3 linked regions of the Prochlorococcus marinus subsp. pastoris str. CCMP1986 genome follow. The main gene of each other region encodes a partner of the protein of the gene in region 2 in a complex. Links are inferred from orthologs where the notes say so. Each region holds a gene or a part of one and is shown on either strand. Other genes may lie near its edges.

Region 1 (2,995 bases), 130 kb from region 2 along the record:
ACAATGATTGCTGCATTTCAACTTATAAGAAAAGGACAAGATCCCATTCAACCTAGGGATGATTTATCCTACTCATCGAATTTTCTTTACATGTTGACTGAAAAAGAACAAGATCCCATAGCTGCAAAAGTTTTTGATAGATGCCTAATTCTTCATGCAGAACATAGTTTAAATGCGAGTACATTTAGCGCACGAGTTACGGCTAGCACTCTTACAGACCCATACGCAGTAATTGCCTCTGCAGTAGGAACATTAGCTGGTCCTCTTCATGGTGGAGCTAATGAAGATGTAATTGCCATGTTAGAAGATATTAAAACTCCAGAAAAAGCTGCTTCATTTTTAGAAGATGCTATTCAAAACAAAAGTAAAATAATGGGTTTCGGACATCGAGAGTACAAAGTTAAAGATCCTCGAGCAATTATTCTTCAGAAATTAGCAGAGGAGCTTTTTGTTAGGTTTGGAAAAGATGAAATGTATGAAGTTGCTAAAAAATTAGAGTTAGAGGCTATCCCAAGGCTAGGAGGAAAAGGTATTTTCCCAAACGTTGATTTTTATTCTGGCCTTGTTTACAGAAAACTTGGTATTCCCCGTGACTTATTTACTCCTATTTTTGCAATATCAAGAGTCGCAGGTTGGTTAGCTCATTGGAGGGAACAATTAGGCGCAAACAGAATTTTTAGACCGTCTCAAATTTATACCGGTTCGGCTCCAAGAGATTGGATTACTTTAGAAAATCGAAAATAATATCTTCAGCTTTTCATAAAAAACACACATATTGTTTATGAAGAGTTAATCTAAAGAATAAATAACAATAAAATTTTGAACTCCGGATTAGATCTCGAATATAGTTTTAATGAAATCTTAAAAGGCTTCGGCCTATCAAGTGAGCTTGCTCATATAATCTGGCTACCTTTACCAATGTTATTAGTTTTAGTATCAGCAGTTGTTGGTGTATTAGTCACAGTTTGGTTAGAAAGAAAAATATCTGCTGCTGCTCAACAACGAATAGGTCCAGAATATGCAGGGGCCTTAGGGGTACTTCAACCAATTGCAGACGGTCTGAAATTACTTGTAAAAGAAGATATTATTCCTGCAAAAGCAGATTCAATTCTATTCACTGCGGGACCAATATTAGTATTGGTACCGGTTATTCTATCTTGGTTAATTGTTCCTTTTGGCCAAAACTTGCTAATTAGTAATGTTGGTATTGGAATTTTTCTTTGGATAGCTCTAAGTAGTATTCAACCCATTGGTCTTCTTATGAGTGGCTACGCCTCGAATAATAAATATTCATTATTAGGCGGATTAAGAGCAGCTGCTCAATCTATTAGCTATGAAATACCCCTGGCTTTGTCTGTACTAGCCATTGTTTTAATGACAAATTCCCTTAGTACTATTGATATTGTTAATCAACAAAGCGGAGCAGGAATATTAAGTTGGAATATATGGAGGCAACCTGTTGGATTCATAATTTTCTGGATATGTGCTCTTGCTGAATGCGAAAGATTACCATTCGACTTGCCAGAAGCTGAGGAAGAATTAGTAGCGGGTTATCAAACTGAATATGCTGGAATGAAATTTGCTTTATTTTATTTAGGCAGTTATATAAATTTAATCCTATCTGCATTATTAGTATCAATACTTTATCTAGGTGGATGGGGATTTCCTATTCCTGTTGAGATAATTGCTAAAGCTCTAAATCTTCCAATTGATGCTCCTGTGATTCAAGTTTTCACAGCTTCTATAGGAATCATAATGACTGTTCTCAAAGCATATCTATTGGTTTTTGTTGCTATATTATTGCGCTGGACAACACCAAGGGTGAGAATAGATCAACTTCTAGATTTAGGATGGAAATTCCTTTTACCCATATCTCTTGCTAATCTACTTGTGACAGCAGGATTAAAATTAGCTTTTCCTCAATTTTTTGGTGGATAATGTTTAAGTAGAAATACTTAAACATTTATTAAATACACTAGAATAAAATAACTAAGTAAATTCTTTAAAATGAAAGATTTTCTTCAAAAAGTAAATAGTTATATTAAAGAAGCCTTCAGTGCTGGTAAATATTTATATGATGGATTTACTGTAACTTTTGATCATCTCCGAAGACGACCAGTTACTGTTCAATACCCTTACGAAAAGTTAATTCCTTCTGAAAGATATAGAGGAAGAATCCATTATGAATTTGATAAATGCATCGCCTGTGAAGTATGCGTACGTGTTTGTCCGATAAATTTACCAGTTGTGGACTGGGTTATGAATAAGGAAACTAAGAAAAAGGAACTTAGAAATTATTCTATAGACTTTGGAGTATGCATTTTTTGCGGGAATTGTGTTGAATATTGCCCAACAAATTGCTTATCTATGACTGAAGAATACGAATTAGCTACATTCGATAGGCATAATTTAAATTTTGATAATATTGCATTAGGTAGACTTCCGACGAACGTTACAACTGATCCATCTGTGAAACCTCTAAGGGAACTTGCATATTTGCCTAAAGGAGTTATGGATCCTCATGAAGTTCCTCCTTCAGATGTTCGAGTTGGTAAACTACCAGAAGAAGTTTATGATTGGATGAAACCAAAATTGAATGATATTAAAAACCCCACTGTCGAGCCAAATAAATAACTTTAAATAATACATGTCTTTAGCAGTAACAACTCAAATAATTTGTTTTTCAGTATTATCTTTAGTTGTAATAATTGGAGCACTAGGTGTAATTCTTCTAGAGAACATTGTTTACTCTGCATTTTTGCTTGGGGGAGTCTTTATGAGTGTTGCAGGCTTATATCTACTACTAAACGCAAGTTTTGTTGCTGCAGCTCAAGTTTTAGTTTATGTAGGGGCAGTTAATGTTCTAATAATTTTTGCAATAATGTTGGTTAATAAAAAAGAAGATTTAAAGGCTATTGCAAATATCAAATCAAGAAGAATTATATCAACATCAATTTGTTTAACTCTTCTAAGTCTATTAATAAGAGTTGATTTA
Region 2 (2,894 bases):
GAAAAGTCACCACTTGTTGATTACTACCAAAGTAGAGGTGCCATGCCAGTGATTTGTAACAAAGAAGAATTAATTTCAGAAGGATATTATGTCTTGCAAGCTCCCCTTTATTCAAGAAAGATAACTCCAACACTTAGACATGACCCCCGAAGACTTGCAAGGGCAGTAATGTTTATTAATAAAAAAATGAAGAAATTAAATTAATAAATTTTTTAATAAGCATCTTGTAATTCATAGAAGTCAGGTTGTATATAATCTTTTCTTAATGGCCATCCTCTCCAGTCTTCTGGCATTAAAAGTCTTGTGGGATTTGGATGATCAGCAAAATTGATTCCAAACATGTCATAGGTTTCCCTTTCTTGCCAATCACTTCCCTTGAAAATTTTATAAAGGCTAGGTACAGATAAATCTGAGTCTCTATTTAAAAAAACTTTTACTCTAATTTCTTTAATCTCTTTTATATCTTGAATATCTCCAAGTGAGATTAGATGGTAAAAACTTACGAGACATTTTCCTGGTCCTTCATCGTAACCTCCTTGACACTGAAGGTAGTTAAAGCCATAGCCTCTTAAAGTAGATATTGCTTCGTACAACTTTTCTGGTTTTACTGAAAGTATCTCAACACCTATATGATCATTCCCTAAAGATTCGTTTGTAATCCCATCTTGAGAAAGCTGATTACTTACTATTCCATTTTGTTTTACAATTTCTTCTGAAGATTCAGGTGAACTATTATTTTCCATTATTTTATTACTTCATCTATAGAATTTGTTTCATATATATTTTCACTACTTTCTTCTACCGGATTAAGTTTAGAAGATTCAATTGACTTTTCAGATTTTTTATTTAAATATTCACCAGTATTTTCTGAAAAAACAAGATTCATCTCATGATCTACAGTTAAATATCTATGAGTTTGTTCAGATTTATTCCTCTCAAGAATACTCTCATTAGCAACTTTCTTTCTTAATTTTATAACAGCATCAAAAATAGCTTCTGGTCTAGGGGGGCATCCAGGAAGGTACAAATCAACTGGGATTAATTTATCAACTCCTCTTACTGCTGTTGTTGAATCTGCACTAAACATTCCACCAGTTATGGTACAAGCTCCCATGGCAATGACATATTTTGGTTCTGGCATTTGTTCATACAACCTTACTAATGCTGGTGCCATTTTCATTGTGACTGTACCAGCAACAATTAGTAAGTCTGCTTGTCTTGGGGAGCTTCTAGGTACTAAGCCAAATCTATCAAAATCAAACCTAGACCCTATGAGTGCTGCAAATTCTATAAAACAGCATGCAGTTCCGTATAAAAGTGGCCATAGACTACTTAATCTAGCCCAGTTATGAAGATCATCTAAACTTGTCATTATGATATTTTCGCTCAAGTCAGTTGTGACTTGGGGGGCACCCAGAGGATTACAAGTTTCTTCTCTAAGCTCTCTTATTGCTTTTGGTGAAAGTGAATTGTTCAACTTTTTAACTCCATTCTAAAGCTCCTTTTCTCCAAGCGTAAGCAAGAGCAATTACTAATATTGTAATAAATATTAGAGCCTCAATAAATGCTAGTAGGCCTAGTCTATTGAATGCAACCGCCCAAGGATAAAGAAATACAGTTTCTACATCAAATATAACGAATACTAATGCAAACATGTAATATCTGATATTGAATTGAATCCAAGCCCCCCCTATAGGCTCCATCCCTGATTCGTAGGTGAGTTTTCTCTCTCCAGTTCTTCCTTTGGGAGAGACTATTAGGTTAGTAACTAAAGCTAAAATTGGGACTGCCGCAGCAATTATTAAAAAACCTAAAAAATATTCGTAGCCGGGTAATGAAAACATTTAAAAAAATTGTTGGAAAATTCGCTTAATTCAGCAAAATCTTTTAGAGTCTCTAAAGTTAAATACTAAATCGTGAGTGAAAACATTCAACCATCTTCTGAGGAAAACCAAATAGTTGAGGATTTAACAAATAAAGAATCTCCTGAAAAACTTCCAGAATTTAAAGATAAAGAGCTCATTACCAATTTAGAACAAAATAGATTCGAATGTAGAAGTTGTGGATACATTTATGATCCTATAGAAGGAAACAAGAAACTTAACATTCCTAAAAATACTCCTTTCTCGGCAATAGATGGAAATACTTTTGCTTGTCCAGTATGTAGAGCAGGTAAAAATTTATATAAAGATATAGGACCAAGAGAAAAACCTAGTGGTTTTGAAGAAAATTTAACTTATGGCTTTGGATTCAATAGTTTGCCACCTGGTCAGAAAAATATTTTAATATTTGGTGGTTTAGCATTTGCAGCTGCATGTTTCCTTTCTTTGTACTCTTTGCACTAAAATATATCCATGAAAAAATTTGTAACTAGCATTCCAAACCTTCTCCTAACATTTACACTTTGCTTTGTTTTAAGTAGTTGTTCTTCAACAGGTGTAAAAATGAGCGAGAGTAGTCCCTGGGAAACAATTCAATTTGAAGATCAGTCAAATGCATTAGATATAGATTTCATAGATAATAATCATGGATTTTTAGTTGGATCAAATAGGCTTATTATGGAATCTAATGATGGAGGAAAATCGTGGGAAAAAAGATCTTTAGATATTGCTGCAGAGGAGAATTTTCGTTTACTTGATATAGATTTTAAGGGTTCTGAAGGTTGGTTGATAGGACAACCCTCTTTAGTTATGCATACGATTGATGAAGGTAAGAATTGGACAAGGTTATCTCTTGGTAAGCTGCCTGGCCAGCCATTTTTAGTCTCAACTGTTGATGATGGGGTTGCTGAATTGGCAACAACCTCAGCTGCTATTTATACAACTTCAAATAGTGGTGAAACATGGGAGGCTAAGGTTTCAGACCCTTCCGAGCAGGGAGGTATTAGAGATTTA
Region 3 (2,963 bases), 120 kb from region 2 along the record:
TTACGGATCAACTGAAACTGCTGCCATGGTTACGAGCCTAAAACCTAAGGAATTTTTAGAAGGGATTGATAATGTTGGAGAAATACTATGTGATATAAATTTAAGAATTAGTAAAAAGGGTTTAATCCAAATCAAATCAGAAAGAATAGGAATTGAATTGCTTGAAGCTTCTAAAACTAAAAATTTCAAAGATAAAAATGGTTGGTGGGAAAGCAGTGATTTGGGAGAAATCCAAGAACTGAATGATTCTTCTTATTTAAAATTTATTAGAAGAATAGATAATGCTTTTAATTCTGGAGGTGAAATAGTTTTTCCAGAAGTAATTAAATTACGATTAAGTAAATTTATCTTAAATGAAAAAATTCCAATAGAAAATTTTAAGATTTTTAATATACCTAATAAAGAATGGGGAAACAAAATTGAAATCAACATTGATTTTAAAAAACAAACTTCTAAAACAGATATTGAATATTCATTAAAAATATTAAAAAACTTTTCTAAAAATTGGCCAAGACATGAGAGACCTGAAGCTTGGATTATTGGTAAAAATCAATCAAATTATATTAAAAAATCTAATTTCATATTTGAAAAATAGTAACTCATGATAATTAACACTCTTTTAAATTCGTATTTATATTGGAAGCCTCTATCCACCTCTCCAGTTGATCAGGTAATTTAACTTTCAATTTTGAATCAACATCTAAAGAACAATGGATGATTTTTCCTTCAGCGACATTAATTTCATCCTTTAAAAAAAATGTATTTACTTGAAATAAGTGATTATTAATTTTTTTGGGGAATATCTTAATTGAAAGTAAATCGCCAATCTTAATAGGTGATAAAAAATTGGCTTCGCAATTAACTATGGGACATATAATTTGATTTTTATGGGAATTAGAATCGGGGAAAATATCCTGATGAGGAATACCATATATATCTATACTTTCTTCCCAACTTTCATGAGCCCATCTTAAAAGGTTGTGAAAATGTATCACTCCTGCAGAGTCACAATCACCAAACCTTACTTTCCTTTTTAAAATCAACCAATTTTTAGGTTTCATTAAAAGGTTTACCTGTCTACAGAACCCATAATGACGTCTATTGAGCCAAGGATTGCCATAATATCAGCTATTTTTGCTCCCTTTAGAATATGAGGCAATATTTGAAGATTATTTAAATCAGCAGCTCTAATTTTAAATCTCCATGGTGTAACTTCATTATTTCCTTGAATAAAAACTCCTATTTCACCTTTCCCAGATTCTAATCTTGTATATAATTCTCCATTAGGGATCTTAAAAGTAGGCGCAACTTTCTTAGCTACATATTGATAATCCATGCCAAATATTTCACTTTTTTTATCCTCTGTAGCCATGCGTTTAGCTTCTAAATTTTCTGTTGGGCCTCCAGGAATCATTTCGCAAGCTTGACGAATAATTTTTAATGATTGTCTCATTTCTTGAACTCTTACTCGATATCTGGCATAACAATCACCTTCTTTTTCGGAAGCAATTTCCCATTCAAAATCGTCATAACATTCATAACTATCAACTTTTCTCAAATCCCAAGAGACTCCAGAAGCCCTAAGCATTGGTCCAGAAAGTGACCAATTAATTGCTTGATCTCTTTCTATGGTTCCAAGACCTTCAATTCGTTTTTTGAATATAGGGTTATTTGTTATTAGTTTTTCATATTCATCAATCTTTGGAGCAAACCAATCACAAAAATCAATGCATTTTTCTAACCATCCGTAAGGTAAATCACAAGCTACACCTCCTATTCTAAAAAAATTATTATTTATCAATCTTTGTCCAGTAGCAGCTTCCCAAAGGTCATAAATCATTTCTCTTTCTCTAAAGATATAAAAGAATGGAGTTTGAGCTCCTACATCTGCTAGAAATGGACCTAGCCATAAAAGATGATTTGCAATTCTATTGAGCTCCAACATTAGAACTCTTATATAACTGGCCCTTTTTGGTACAACAATATTCGCCAATCTTTCTGGTGCATTTACTACAATAGCTTCATAAAACATTCCGGCTGCATAATCCATTCTGCTTACATAAGGTACATACATAACGTTTGTCCTGTTTTCAGCTATCTTTTCCATGCCTCTATGCAAATATCCTATTACGGGCTCACAATCTATTACGTTCTCGCCGTCAAGGGTTACAACTAACCTTAAAACTCCATGCATAGATGGATGATGAGGGCCAAAGTTGACCACCATCGGTTCTGTTCTAGTCTCTAGTTGAGCCATTAATAATTTAACCTCTATTTAAATCTTAGTAGAAAGTTATGCAAACTGACCTTTCTGATTCATCTTTATTCAATCATAAGTCAGTGATGACAGATGAAATTTTAGTTTCTGTAGATCAATATCCGTTAATATCAGACAATAAACTAACAGCGATAGATGCAACTTTAGGTGGTGGTGGACACTCATATCAATTATTAAAAAAATATCCTGATTTAAAAATAATTGGACTAGATCACGATCCATTCGCAAGACAGTCAGCATTTATAAAACTTGAAGAATTTAAATCGAGGATTGAAATATGTCCCTCAAATTTTGCGAACTTTGAGCCAAAAGAAAAAGTTTCTTTTGTAATAGCAGATCTTGGAGTCAATAGTAATCAGATAGATAATCCACAAAGAGGATTTAGTTTTCAAAAAGATGGGCCTTTAGATATGCGAATGAATCCGTTACTTGAGATGAATGCTGAGGACTTAATTGAGACTTTAAATGAAAAAGATCTGGCTGATTTAATTTTTAAATTTGGTGATGAAAGATTATCACGAAAGATTTCTAGGAGAATCAAAAAAGATTTACAAGAAAAAGGCAAATATTCGGGTACAAAAGATTTAGCTTATTCTATTGCTGGTTGTTTCCCACCCAAACAAAGATATCGAAAAATTCATCCTGCGACTAGAACATTCCAGGCACTAAGAATTGCTGTAAATAA

What was found.
Region 1: the proteins of TX50_RS01525 (region 2) and nuoH are in contact, whole or in part, in a cryo-EM structure (PDB 6KHJ), measured with the Thermosynechococcus vestitus proteins. The link is inferred for Prochlorococcus marinus subsp. pastoris str. CCMP1986 from one-to-one orthologs. Residues at the interface, in WP_126986108.1 of Thermosynechococcus vestitus: Gly6, Tyr7, Glu8, Tyr9, Phe10, Gly12, Phe13, Leu14, Ile16, Cys17, Ser18, Pro21, Ala24, Leu25, Ala27, Ser28, Leu31, Arg32, Pro33, Ser35, Arg40, Leu41, Thr42, Thr43, Tyr44, Glu45, Ile51, Gly53, Ala54, Trp55; in WP_126985484.1 of Thermosynechococcus vestitus: Gln8, Lys26, Trp29, Leu30, Pro33, Met34, Met37, Leu38, Leu83, Ile84, Phe85, Lys86, Glu87, Asp88, Val89, Leu90, Pro91, Ala92, Thr100, Ala104, Val107, Ile108, Phe111, Leu112, Tyr114, Ile115, Ile125, Ser126, Leu128, Phe133.
Region 3: the proteins of TX50_RS01525 (region 2) and TX50_RS00895 are in contact, whole or in part, in a cryo-EM structure (PDB 6ZJN), measured with the Thermus thermophilus proteins. The link is inferred for Prochlorococcus marinus subsp. pastoris str. CCMP1986 from one-to-one orthologs. Residues at the interface, in WP_096411116.1 of Thermus thermophilus: Glu45, Ser46, Asn48, Pro50, Ala51, Gly52, Glu53; in WP_223903221.1 of Thermus thermophilus: Met26, Thr27, Asn29, Gly31, Pro32, His34.

The regions. Positions count from the first base shown.
Region 1 is NC_005072.1:154,056-157,050, reverse strand. The notes cover bases 47-2,878. They hold nuoH (NADH-quinone oxidoreductase subunit NuoH), read left to right. Parts: upstream 47-819; coding sequence 820-1,938; downstream 1,939-2,878. Other genes in these bases: TX50_RS00825 (NADH-quinone oxidoreductase subunit J), read left to right, coding at 2,648-2,878; ndhI (NAD(P)H-quinone oxidoreductase subunit I), read left to right, coding at 2,008-2,634; TX50_RS00840 (citrate synthase), read left to right, coding at 47-744. Also shown: more of TX50_RS00840, read left to right, coding at 1-46; more of TX50_RS00825, read left to right, coding at 2,879-2,995. UniProt on the Escherichia coli protein: NDH-1 shuttles electrons from NADH, via FMN and iron-sulfur (Fe-S) centers, to quinones in the respiratory chain. The immediate electron acceptor for the enzyme in this species is believed to be ubiquinone.
Region 2 is NC_005072.1:282,283-285,176, forward strand. Bases 164-2,894 are described here. They hold TX50_RS01525 (NAD(P)H-quinone oxidoreductase subunit 3), read right to left. Parts: upstream 1,845-2,894; coding sequence 1,482-1,844; downstream 164-1,481. Other genes in these bases: TX50_RS01510 (gluconeogenesis factor YvcK family protein), read left to right, coding at 164-204; TX50_RS01515 (NAD(P)H-quinone oxidoreductase subunit J), read right to left, coding at 213-743; TX50_RS01520 (NADH dehydrogenase subunit K), read right to left, coding at 743-1,477; TX50_RS01530 (rubredoxin), read left to right, coding at 1,917-2,345; TX50_RS01535 (photosynthesis system II assembly factor Ycf48), read left to right, coding at 2,355-2,894. In the rest of the region: more of TX50_RS01510, read left to right, coding at 1-163. UniProt on the Escherichia coli protein: NDH-1 shuttles electrons from NADH, via FMN and iron-sulfur (Fe-S) centers, to quinones in the respiratory chain. The immediate electron acceptor for the enzyme in this species is believed to be ubiquinone.
Region 3 is NC_005072.1:165,219-168,181, reverse strand. The notes cover bases 164-2,963. They hold TX50_RS00895 (NAD(P)H-quinone oxidoreductase subunit H), read right to left. Parts: upstream 2,258-2,963; coding sequence 1,070-2,257; downstream 164-1,069. Other genes in these bases: rsmH (16S rRNA (cytosine(1402)-N(4))-methyltransferase RsmH), read left to right, coding at 2,296-2,963; TX50_RS00900 (acyl-CoA thioesterase), read right to left, coding at 609-1,061; TX50_RS00905 (AMP-binding protein), read left to right, coding at 164-595. Also shown: more of TX50_RS00905, read left to right, coding at 1-163.